Regions from separate parts of the Alteromonas sp. 07-89-2 genome, predicted to be linked through region 1. Evidence: predicted binding sites of a transcription regulator. Region 1 holds the regulator's gene; the other holds the start of a gene.

Region 1 (6,139 bases):
ACCAATACCTGATTTCCCGCGTTGATATGCTGGCGCATTATCGTTAGCAAGCCTTGCGAAATACCGTAGTGAATGGGTTGGTCACGCGCGTCCAACACATGCTGATGCGTGCTTTTCGCCCCTCCCGCTCGCTTAGTTAACTGCAAATGGGCATAGCGACCGCTTAGCGCATTATTAAGTGTTTCGAGTGCGGGCGTGGCGCTGCCTAATAAAAGAGGAATATTGTGCTGCTTAGCCCGCATAGCTGCCAAGTCACGGGCGTGGTAGCGAAGTCCATCTTGTTGTTTAAAAGACTCGTCGTGCTCTTCATCCACAATCAGCATGCCGGGGTTGTGCAGCGGGGTGAAAATAGCCGAGCGAGTACCGATGATTATCCCAAGTTCACCAGCTCTTGCTCGCTGCCACACCTGTAGCCGTTCTTTATCAGAAAGCTGAGAGTGTAAAACGCCCACTGCAATACCAAAGCGCTTTTCAAAGCGTGACACCGTTTGCGGCGTCAGCCCAATTTCTGGCACAAGTATAAGCACTTGTTTTCCGTCGCACAGTAAGGGTTCGATGGCTTGAAGGTACACTTCCGTTTTACCGCTACCGGTAACCCCTTCAAGCAAACTTACCGCAAAGTTGCCCTGCTGACGATTAAGTGCGGCAATGGCAACCGACTGCTCAGTATCTGGAATTGGCTTTTCAGACACCGATAACGAGGCAAGCCAACTGCCTGACTTAAATTCAGGCGCGACTTCTTCAATGCTTATCAATGACTTTTCGACGAGCGCTTTGACCGCAGGTGCGCCATACTGCTTGCGCGCTTGGGATGCTAATAAGGCACCACCAGCCATTGCAGTAAAACAGGCTTGTTGTTTAGGCGCCCGCGATAACGTGTCTGCAGTCGTTTGCTTACCTTCTTCGGTAAGCATTAGCATGTCTTGAGGTGTTGGCGCTGCTGACTCGCCTTTGCGCAATAAAACAGGCAGCATGGCGTGTAGCACTTCACCCGGCGCATGATGATAGTACTGCCACAGCCATTGGGCCATTTTCAGCAACACCTCTTCTATAATGGGGGTATCGTCCAGTACCGACTCAATGGCTTTTAGCTTGTTGGAGTTTTCAATGTCGCTTTCAGGTTTGTGTAGGGTTTCAACAACTACACCCACAAGTTTGCGCGGACCGAAAGGCACAACCACTCTTACACCCGCACTTAGTGCGTTATCGTGGGTATACGTGAAAAGTTGGCGCAGCGGCACTGGCACGGCAACTTGGATAAAGGCCATTGCGAAGGTTCTACCTTATTTGACGATTGTTACAGCGCGTAATGCGCTTACTAAGCTTCTTATGTTGAAACTAATTATACTGAGGCTTCTTGCAGACCTATACGTTACAGCAGTTTGCGCTGCTAACAGCTAGCTACACATTTTGCTATTGGCGCATGATTTTGCCACTAGAGCATCTGGCCCAGCCTTGAAAGACAAATATTTAAACATACTTTACAGGTAAGCATAAAAGGAATGTTTTTTGTTTGGCCTTTTTATACGGCTGCCTTGTCTAGCTCTCTTGTTTAGCATTTGGCCAAAAACCGCTTGATCAAGGCCCTGCCATCCTTTATTATGCGCCGCTCTTTTGCGATAGGCTGTTCTTTGAACGACTTATCATTTGAATTAAGTAACGTATGGTGTGCGACTTCGGGTTGTATAGCGATACGGCCTTATTATGTGAGGTAACCCAATGAAACAAGATATCCACCCAAAATACGAAGCAATCACAGCAACTTGCTCATGTGGTAACGTAATGAACATTCGCTCTACGCTTGGTAAAGACATCAACCTAGACGTATGTTCTTCATGTCACCCATTCTACACTGGTAAGCAACGTAACGTTGACACTGGTGGTCGTGTTGATCGCTTCAAGAAGCGTTTCGGTGCATTGGGCAAAAAGTAAGCCTGATATCCAGTTCAAAAAAAGCGCCTTTATGGCGCTTTTTTATTGCTTAAAATTCACGCTTCACACAAACAAGGTGTGCCAAACAGCGCTTTACCGCCGTTATCCTACGTCAGGCCTGTACCTAGCCAGTGTAACAAGCCCTGCAACTCGCCTTTCTGAAAACGTTTTTAGCTTAATTTACAACATCCAGCGTAACCTGAACTCAGTGAAGGTTTTTAACATTAGATAAATGCCTATCCCAATTGCCGCCACTCACTTTCTTACACTGTTCTTCGCTATCAAAATAAATACCAACGGGTGCTGACTTAATTGACGCCAAAGCAATATTCACTTGGTTTATGAAGTCTATATCCCAACCATTAGTTAACGCCCGCTGCTTCTCCTGCTCAGTATTAAACACGGCAATCACTTGCGGCGCTCTCCAATGTCCTACGTGAGTTAGCCAAACAAATCCATTATTGGTAGATTTTACGCTTTCACACACATCGGTTAACACGGTTATTAGTTTTCTTTCTGTCATATCCTCGCCTTCAGCGCGAATTTTGAGTGGGCTTTCACAGGATTTTATCAGAAATATTGGATGGAGAATTAACGAGGTGTCTCCCTGCATTCTATTTTCCTGATTTGGGTTTCTGTCCAATGCATTTATGAGAACGTAGATCCCTTTGATAGCTTTATTTTCCCCCTCCACACAATAGACCTACAGAATGTTATAACAAGTCAAAATAAATAGCATGAATGGCAATTATAGCCCCATTTTACTGGTCTAATTAGTATGCCTAACCTACATTGGTATATGAGAATTCTGATCAGATATGTACACAGTGATTGGCTGTGTTAGAGTTGCGATCGGCACTTTGATAGTGAGCATTAATTCTGTGAATAATGCATTACTTTCAAGACTTGTGGCGCTTTTGGGTACATAAACCAGAGGCTTGTATCCATTAAGGTATGTGAACAAAATCAGTAAAGGTTAACGCCTAGTCTGCTTTTCCACATGCCACCTTGGGGCCTATTGATGATTGCTGTAAAACAAAGATCAACAAACCCTAGTGCTAACAACTATTTATAATCACTTTGTCATTATTTGGTTGTAACGCGCTTACGTTTATCTACCTATAACTATAACGACAATAAAATAGCTACAGAGCGTGAACGAAAACACCGATGAACCCTACATCTAAGGATACCTTTTTACATGTCAGATTTTAGACAACACGCACTCGACTATCACGCCAAACCCACACCTGGAAAAATCCGCGTAGAGTTATCTAAGCCAGCAGACAGCGTCGATGACCTTGCTCTTGCCTATAGCCCAGGCGTTGCCGAACCGGTCAGAGAAATTGCCGAAGACGCAGATAACGCCTATAAATACACGGGTAAAGGAAACCTGGTTGCCGTTATCAGTAACGGAACTGCGATTTTAGGATTGGGTAACCTAGGCCCACTGGCATCGAAACCTGTTATGGAAGGTAAAGCCCTTCTGTTTAAACGCTTTGCTGGCTTGGATGCCATTGACATTGAAGTGAAGCATCGTACGACCGAAGAGTTCATTAATACGGTAGCGAATATCGCTGACACATTTGGCGGCATTAACTTAGAAGACATTAAAGCGCCTGAATGCTTTGAGATTGAACAAGAGCTAATTAAGCGCTGTAAAATTCCGGTATTTCATGATGATCAGCACGGTACCGCTATTGTAACTGCAGCGGGCATGCTTAATGCTCTGGAAATTCAGGGTAAAAGCATAGAGAGCGCTAAAATTGTGTGTATGGGTGCCGGTGCAGCAGCGGTCGCTTGTATGGAACTGCTTATAAAGTGTGGTGCCCAGCGTGAGCGTATTTATATGCTAGACAGAAAAGGCGTTATCCATACTCGTCGCGAAGACTTAACTGAGCACAAAAAGCTATTTGCTAACAATACTGACAAGCGTACGCTTGAAGATGTAATGGAAGGCGCGGATATTTTTGTTGGTGTGTCAGGACCGGATGTTTTACCACCAGAAACACTGGCCTTGATGGCTGAAAACCCAATTGTATTTGCATGTTCTAACCCAGACCCTGAGATAAAGCCTGAACTTGCTCACGAAGTACGTAAAGATCTTATTATGGCTACCGGACGCTCGGACTACCCTAACCAGGTTAACAACGTACTGTGTTTCCCGTTTATTTTCCGTGGAGCACTAGATGTTCGTGCAACGGCCATTAACGATGAAATGAAAGTAGCGGCAGTAGAAGCCCTTCGTGCTATCACGAAGGAGCCTGTACCAGAAGAAGTACTAGCTGCCAGTAAGAGTACTAGTCTGACATTTGGTAAGGAGTACATTATTCCTAAACCTATGGACCCGCGTTTATGCGAGCGTATTGCTACCGCGGTATCTAAGGCTGCGATTGAATCTGGCGTTGCACGCGTGCCTGAAAGCCCAGAAGAATAAAATTCTGGTACATAAGGCAAAAAAATGAAGGGGCTAGTGCTCAACCTTTATTTGCTAAAAAGTGCGCTCAGAGAATACAAGTACATAAAAAACGGCGCCGTGTTGTGGGTTATCAACTAGCAATAACTTACAACAAAGCGCCGTTTCTCTTTAATACCAAATATCAGTCGTCTTCCGACACATCGTTTTCGAAGCTTGGATCAATGCCCATTTCTTCCATAATGCGTCTTGCTTCAGCCGGTACGCGATTAGGATTGTCTTTGCGCAGGTCATCATCGTTAGGCAATGGTTGACCGGTAAACGCATGTAAAAATGCTTCACACAACAGTTCTGAATTAGTGGCGTGACGCAAATTATTGATTTGGCGGCGAGTACGCTCATCAGTAAGCGCCTTAAGCACATTAATAGGTATAGAGACAGTGACTTTCTTTACCTGTTCGCTCTTCTTGCCATGCTCTGCGTAGGGGTGAATATATTTACCGTTCCATTCTGCCATTGTACTAACTCGGTCTACTCTTTTTTATGTTATGAAGAGAAATTCTAAACAAGTTCACGAAAAGGTCAATTGAGCAGTGTAAACCTCTTGACGTCTAGACATATATTCTTTAATTTAGACGTCTAAACGTCTATAAGAATACATTTTTGAGAGAAAAAGCCATGGTTTCTTACGCACAAGGTATCGATGCATTAAACCAGTCCCTGTCGGAACTGCGTGATATTGATGTATCTTTTGAATTCTTTCCGCCTAAAACGGAAGCCATGGAACAGACCCTGTGGAAGTCAGTTGAACGTCTAGCGCCACTAAAGCCAAGCTACATGTCGGTAACCTACGGCGCGAATAGCGGTGAGCGTGACAGAACCCACGACGTTGTAAAACGCATTCAGCAGCAAACCGGTGTCGCGGCGGTTCCTCACTTGACCTGTGTTGATGCTAGCCGTGATGAGCTTAAGCAAATTGCAAAAGACTACTGGGACTCAGGTATTCGCCGTATTGTTGCGCTTCGTGGCGATTTACCGCCAGGAGTAGAGAAAACAGAGATGTATGCCTCTGATCTTGTTGCCTTGCTAAAAGACGTTGCCGATTTTGATATTTCTGTTGCTGCCTATCCAGAGAAGCACCCTGAAGCACCAAATGCGCAGTTTGATTTACTAAACCTCAAGCGCAAAGCAGAAGCAGGTGCCACAGAAGCGATAACCCAGTTCTTTTTCGATACGAGTGTGTACCTTCGATTTAGAGACCGTGCAGCCGCAGCGGGTGTCGACTTAGATATCGTTCCGGGTATTTTGCCGGTAACCAACTACCAAACACTGGTGAAATTTGCGGGGTTCACAAATGTTCATGTGCCGGGATGGTTACACAAAATGTTCGACGGCCTTGATGCCGACGACCAAGCCACACGTAACCTAATAGGTGCTAACATCGCCATGGATCAGGTAAAGGTATTGGCTAAAGAAGGGGTAAAACACTTCCATTTCTATACGTTGAACCGCAGTGAATTAAGCTACGCCATCTGTCACATGCTAGGTGTGCGCTCAGGCACTTAATACATACAACAATCAGGATCGTGCTGACATTTTTGAATGAAGCACTCCTCAATAGGCGCAGTCAATGCGCCTTTGTTGTATAAAGCCTGCATTAAACTTTGCCACCAAGGCCGCCCGCAGTTACCATCTGATATAACATGTAATGAACTATCGATGCTTTATAACAGTCCGCATAGATAAGACCGCGCTGTTTACCATTTACACGGTATCGTCAGGAGAAATTGA
Region 2 (6,139 bases), on a different contig from region 1:
TTGGAACGATGCACATGCAGCAGAAATCGTTTTCGCAGCAGACTGGGAGCTGACCATGTTTGGTTTGGACGTGACAAACTTCACGCCGTTCTCGCCAGCCTTTGTTGAAAAGCTTGAAGAGAAAAACAATACCCTTGGTGGATTTGTGAAAGAAAGCGCCCAGTTCTACATGGATTTCTACTCGCAAAACCGTGAAGATCGCGTGTGTTTCTTCCACGATGCATTCCCGATTGCCCACCTTCGCCACCCTGAACTATTTGAACTGACTGAAGGTCACGTGCGCGTTGGAACAGGGACACTAGATAGAGGGCAAACTGTAGTTGCGCCTAAAGGTACAACACCGAGTCCACTATGGAATGAAGCAAATACCATAAAGGTAGCGACTAAAGTTGACCACAAAAAGCTGGAACAACTATTCATAGACACCTACGCTCTATGATATGTTTAAGGGATTGTTAATACACAATCCCTTTTTTATTTACAGCTAGGTTTAAACTCAACGGTTATGAAAGCGGCGCCCCTCCCTCAAAATGAAGATGAACGTCTTGCCGAACTGCTCAGCTACGATGTACTTGATACTGAAGCTGAACAACTCTTTGATGACCTTACAGCCCTGGCCTCTCAAATTTGTGAAACCCCTATTGCGCTTATCAGCCTCATTGATCCAAACCGCCAATGGTTTAAATCAAGAGTAGGTTTAGACGCAGAAGAAACATCACGAGACATCGCGTTTTGCTCACATGCTATTTTGCAAAGCGATGTGTTTGAAATACCTAACGCTACGTTAGACCCCCGGTTTCACGATAACCCGCTGGTGACTGGCGCGCCTGATATTCGGTTTTACGCCGGCGCACCATTAATTACCCCGTCTGGCCATGCAATTGGCACGCTTTGCGCCATTGATAGCAAACCACGCAAGCTAACCGAAACACAAAAAGCCTCGCTCCAAACCTTAAGTAAATCGGTAGTAGCACATTTAGAGTTAAAGCGGAAAAACCGAGAGCTTGAGCGCACCAGTCAATTCAAGTCTGACTTTCTTTCTTACGTAAGCCACGAAATTAGAACACCGCTTAATGCCATAAATACGTTTAGTCAGTTGCTTGAAGGCGAAGCCCAAAAGTTAAATTTACCCCCGTCATTTACCACCCCGCTTTCTCATGTAAGCCAAAGCGGTGAAAGGCTTTTAGAAATAGTAAATTCTGTTTTAGATATAAAGCAGATAGAAGCGGGGAAAATGCGTGTGATGCCACGCGCGGTGAATACCAAAGACTTTTTCACCCACTTATTTTCGCTTACTAAGATCCGCGCTGAAGACAGCGGTATCGTATTTAGCACCAGTATTGATGACGCTGTGCCCGACTCGTTGTTTTTCGATGACACCAAATTTGGTCAAGTTGCGCTTAATTTGCTGTCGAATGCGATTAAGTTCACTAATCACGGCAAGTCAGTAAAAGCGCAGGTAAAATACAAAAGCGGCAAGGTAATATTTAATGTCATTGATCAAGGCATTGGTATGAGCGATGACGATCAAAAGCGGCTTTTTACACCTTTCGAGCGAATGGAAAACGCCCGTCAGATAAGTGGAACCGGCTTAGGCTTGAATATATCGAAGCGCCTTGTCGAGCTCATGGACGGGTCTATTAAAGTTAGTAGTAAGTTGAATCACGGTACCCGAATAAGTGTGACCTTGCCTGCCGACGCCCTAAGCGCAAACCAGTTCGTTGAGGCACAACCGCGTAGCTTTGTCGCCCAAGTAAACATAGATAACTCAGTAAATGTATTGGTAGTTGAAGACCACTATATAAACCAAGTTGTTATTCAAACCTTGTTTGAAAAACTGGGCGTGTCGCTTTCTGTGGTAAGCACTGGCGAGGAAGGCGTTGAATACGCCAAGTCTAATCCAGTCGACTTAGTTCTTATGGATCTTAATTTGCCAGGTATTCAAGGCGATGAAGCAACAGCGAAAATAAAGGGGTTTAAGCCAAACTTGCCCATTGTTGCATTGACGGCCGATGTCATTACCCAGCCTGAATATTTGCGAGAACAAGGTCTTGATGACGTACTCACTAAACCCATAGATAGTAGCGAATTGGTGCGTGTGCTCAATCACTATTTAGGGCATGCAGACCAATGAATCTATTCGTTTTATTTAAGTAGTTTTACCACAGTGATTTTACCTGAGTCATCTTTACCTAGCCCAACAAACCTTTTTAACAGCCGTGGTAGTATAAGCTAACTCAATTGTAAGACAGGAGAACTCCTCTACCATGTCCCCCTCATCTTCAGGAAGCGGTACTTCTAGATCGTTGGCGTCTAACAAGATTAATTCAACGGAAACGGCTTCAGCACCAGCTTTAGCAATGAAACCAACGCTGATTGCGCCGTCGCAAACCATACAAACAAGCGTTTCTAATGAAGACATGCAGGCCCGCGCTCAGCTTAGAAAAAAGCTTCGCGAGGCACGCCGAGGGTTAACTAACCAGCAACATACGGACGCCGCTAAGCGCATTGCTTCACGACTACGTACACTGCCCTTTCTTGATAACAGCACGACCATAGCCGGATATTTGGTTAACGATGGCGAGGTCAATTTAACCTATTTTATCGAGTCTATTTGGCAGTCTTCACATGATAAAAAATTCGCTCTACCTGTATTACACCCCGTATGTAAAGGACATTTGTTATTTTTGTCTTATACCCAGCACTCTCAATTGGTGAAGAATAAGTACAACATTGAAGAGCCAGTATTGTCGTGTGAAAACGTCGTTCCTGTTAGGCAATGCGACGTTATTCTTATGCCGCTTGTAGGGTTTGATGTAAACGGCAATCGCCTGGGTATGGGGGGCGGCTACTACGACCGAACTTTGAGTTTTACCCAACGCGCGCCAGATTCACATTCATTTTCGGTTAGTAAAACGCCTAAGTTAGTGGGTATTGCCCACGACATTCAAGAAGTAGATGCTCTGCCCGTTGCACCATGGGATGTCCCCCTTGATGCCATCGTGACGCCCTCGCGCACACTGCAATTCACTAAACCGTGATAGTCATTATAACAAATTGAACATACGAACTTGTGGGTTCACGTGCGCTTATAAGTTACACTTGCGAACACAATAAGTCGGAGAATGACAATGGATCAGAACGCAAAAAAACAAGCCGTAGCCAAAGCAGCCATCGAATATGTTGAAGCAGACAGCATTGTCGGTGTGGGTACAGGTTCTACCGTAAATTTCTTTATTGAAGAACTCGGTAAAATTAAACACAAAATTGAAGGTGCAGTATCAAGTTCAGAAGCCTCTACCGAGCGTTTAAAAGCCTTAGGCATTGAGGTATTCGAGTTAAACGAAGTCAGCAATCTATCGGTTTATATCGACGGTGCCGATGAAGTGACCGAACACAAGCATATGATTAAAGGCGGAGGCGCAGCACTCACTCGCGAGAAAATTGTAGCCGGTGCGGCGACCACGTTTGTGTGTATTGTTGATGAAAGTAAGCGAGTTCCTGTGTTGGGCTCGTTCCCCCTTCCCGTTGAAGTTATTCCCATGGCTCGCTCTTTCGTAGCACGAGAGCTAGTAAAGCTTGGTGGCGATCCTGAATATAGACAAGGTGTTGTCACCGATAACGGCAACGTTATTTTAGATGTTCACAACCTTGAGATTCTGAATCCTCGTGAGCTAGAACAAAAAATAAATAACATTCCTGGCGTGGTAACGAACGGCATTTTCGCATTACGAGGCGCGGACATAGTGCTAAGTGCTACAGATAATGGTGTTGAAACCTTTAAGTGATAACTGAGTAAGACGTATAGTGCGGTGAAAAGCTATACAAAATACTACTTTCAACTTAACGCGTTTTCTGTTAGTTTCCGTTTAGACGTCTAGATGTCCTTAAAAGAAGTTCACTAAGCGTCTCAACTTTTACGTTAGTTAAGGCCAATTCCTTAATAACGAAAGCAATCAACGTGATTATAAAAGCTTGGTAGCAATAACGCCCAAGCAAGGCTTTCAGAGCTGCAAAGCGATGTATTTGCAGCGCTGGTTATACACAGCTTTGTGTTTCATACTGGCAAGTTTCTGAGAGTCTTGGATTGGCGGTGCAAGCAAACCAAAATTACATCAGTGAGAGATAGCGAGTTCATGAGCAAAGTTTCATTAGAGAAGGATAAGATCCGAATTTTGTTGTTGGAAGGTGTTCACCAAAGTGCTTTGGAGACACTAAAAAGCAATGGGTATAGCAATATTGAATTTCTCAAGACCTCTCTTCCTGAAGACGAGTTAATTGAGAAAATTAAAGACGCCCACTTTGTTGGTATTCGCTCGCGCACTCAAATTACAGAGAAGGTAGTTGAAGCAGCACAAAAGCTTGTGGCTATCGGTTGTTTCTGTATTGGCACCAACCAAGTTGATCTTGAAGCCACCCAACGCCGCGGCATTCCCGTGTTTAACGCGCCATTTTCCAACACTCGTTCGGTTGCAGAACTTGTACTTGGCCAAATTATCCTTTTACTTCGCCAGGTGCCGAGTAAAAATGCCAAGGCTCACCGCGGTGAGTGGGAAAAAACGGCAGTCGGCTCATATGAAGCCCGTGGTAAGACACTTGGTATCATTGGTTATGGCCATATAGGCACACAGCTGAGTATTCTTGCTGAACACCTAGGTATGCGCGTTCAATTTTTCGATATCGAAGACAAGCTTGTGCTAGGTAATTCTGCCCAAGTAAAATCGCTTGAAAAGCTGCTTAATACCTCTGACGTTGTTTCACTTCACGTTCCTGAAACACCACAAACTCAAGATATGATTGGTGAAAAAGAACTGTCTCAAATGAAGAAAGGCAGCATTTTGATTAACGCGTCTCGCGGTACTGTGGTAGATATCGATGCGCTTGCGAAGGCATTGGAAAGCGGCCAACTAAACGGCGCTGCTATTGATGTATTCCCGGTTGAGCCTAAATCTAATACTGAAGAATTCGAATCGCCGCTTCGCGCGTTCGATAATGTCATTCTGACCCCGCATGTGGGCGGCAGCACGCAAGAAGCGCAAGAAAATATTGGTATTGAAGTGGCAGGTAAACTCGCGAAGTACAGCGACAACGGTTCAACGCTGTCAGCCGTTAACTTCCCTGAAGTGTCACTGCCAGAACATACTGGTCGTTCACGCCTACTTCACGTACACAAAAACCAGCCAGGTATTCTTACTCAGATTAACCAAGCGTTTGCAGAAAAAGGCATCAACATCGAAGCCCAGTACCTACAAACTAACGCAGAAATTGGTTATGTAGTAGTTGATGTTAAAGAAGACCGTGGTTATGAGGCACTTGCAGAGCTTCAGCAAATTGATGGCACAATTAAGACACGTATTCTTCACTAAGAAGAGTTGTTTTAAGACTAAATAAAAACGCTGCACAATGTGCAGCGTTTTTTTATGCCTGTGATTTTACTTCAATGCGTTGAAGTGCCCAGCCCTACTTCGGTGCGCTGTGCATATAAGGTAGGCTTAGAAGAAGTTGTAAACTAGGCTAACTGCAGTTTCTGTGTCTAGTTTTTCAACGTCGTCGTCAACATTGGTGTTGTGATCAAGTTTGAAAGAAAGACGCATTGAAAGATTACCGCTGATTGTAGCTGTAAGTGCAGACTCAGCACGAGATTTCGTGTTGTCAGAACCCACTTCGGTACTCACTGTTTGCGTAAATTTAGCGGTATCTGAAATTTTCCAAGAATAAGCTGATGACGCACGAACGATTACGCTGTCAAGATCCTCGCCATCCTGAGTTTCGATGAATGAGTAACCAGGACCGATTGAATATTCAAGGGTGTGGCGCTTGTTCTCAAGTACTTTTTGGTTCCAACCCGCCGCAATAGTTGATTGGTAATTAAAGTTACTAAAACGGTCGTCTTCATATGAAGCGAAGCCGAATAAACGGTTATCAGGATTTTCTAGTTTGTAGTTACCCTGGGCTGAACCAAAGAACTTCTGTGCAGAAGTAAACTCGATATCTTCTTGCTCGCCTGCATCATTTTCTTGTTGAACCGTTTCCTGTTTGTATAGACCTTTTAAAACGTAGTCGTTACTCCATTTTTCAAGCTCTTGGTGAGCCTGTATACCCGCACTGATTGACGTGGTTTCAGTGTTACCTGAAGTCG

What was found. The regulator MetJ, encoded in region 1, represses methionine synthesis genes. The targets are predictions, from matches to a motif close to TAGACGTCTAGACGTCTA.
Region 2: serA (phosphoglycerate dehydrogenase) is a predicted target of MetJ. The motif match lies at 3,863-3,880, and genes of this name have one in related genera.

Annotation. Positions count from the first base shown of each region.
Region 1 covers NZ_VTYM01000005.1:154,425-160,563, forward strand. Annotated here, with positions in the region: gene priA (primosomal protein N') at 1-1,268, opposite strand, end outside; gene rpmE (50S ribosomal protein L31) at 1,720-1,932, shown strand; gene F0261_RS05610 (hypothetical protein) at 2,138-2,455, opposite strand; gene F0261_RS05615 (malic enzyme-like NAD(P)-binding protein) at 3,134-4,369, shown strand; gene metJ (met regulon transcriptional regulator MetJ) at 4,533-4,865, opposite strand; gene metF (methylenetetrahydrofolate reductase) at 5,027-5,914, shown strand.
Region 2 covers NZ_VTYM01000014.1:71,613-77,751, reverse strand. Annotated here, with positions in the region: gene F0261_RS11110 (nucleoside hydrolase) at 1-439, shown strand, start outside; gene F0261_RS20115 (ATP-binding protein) at 506-2,134, shown strand; gene F0261_RS11100 (5-formyltetrahydrofolate cyclo-ligase) at 2,268-3,041, shown strand; gene rpiA (ribose-5-phosphate isomerase RpiA) at 3,132-3,788, shown strand; gene serA (phosphoglycerate dehydrogenase) at 4,137-5,366, shown strand; gene F0261_RS11085 (YdiY family protein) at 5,493-6,139, opposite strand, start outside.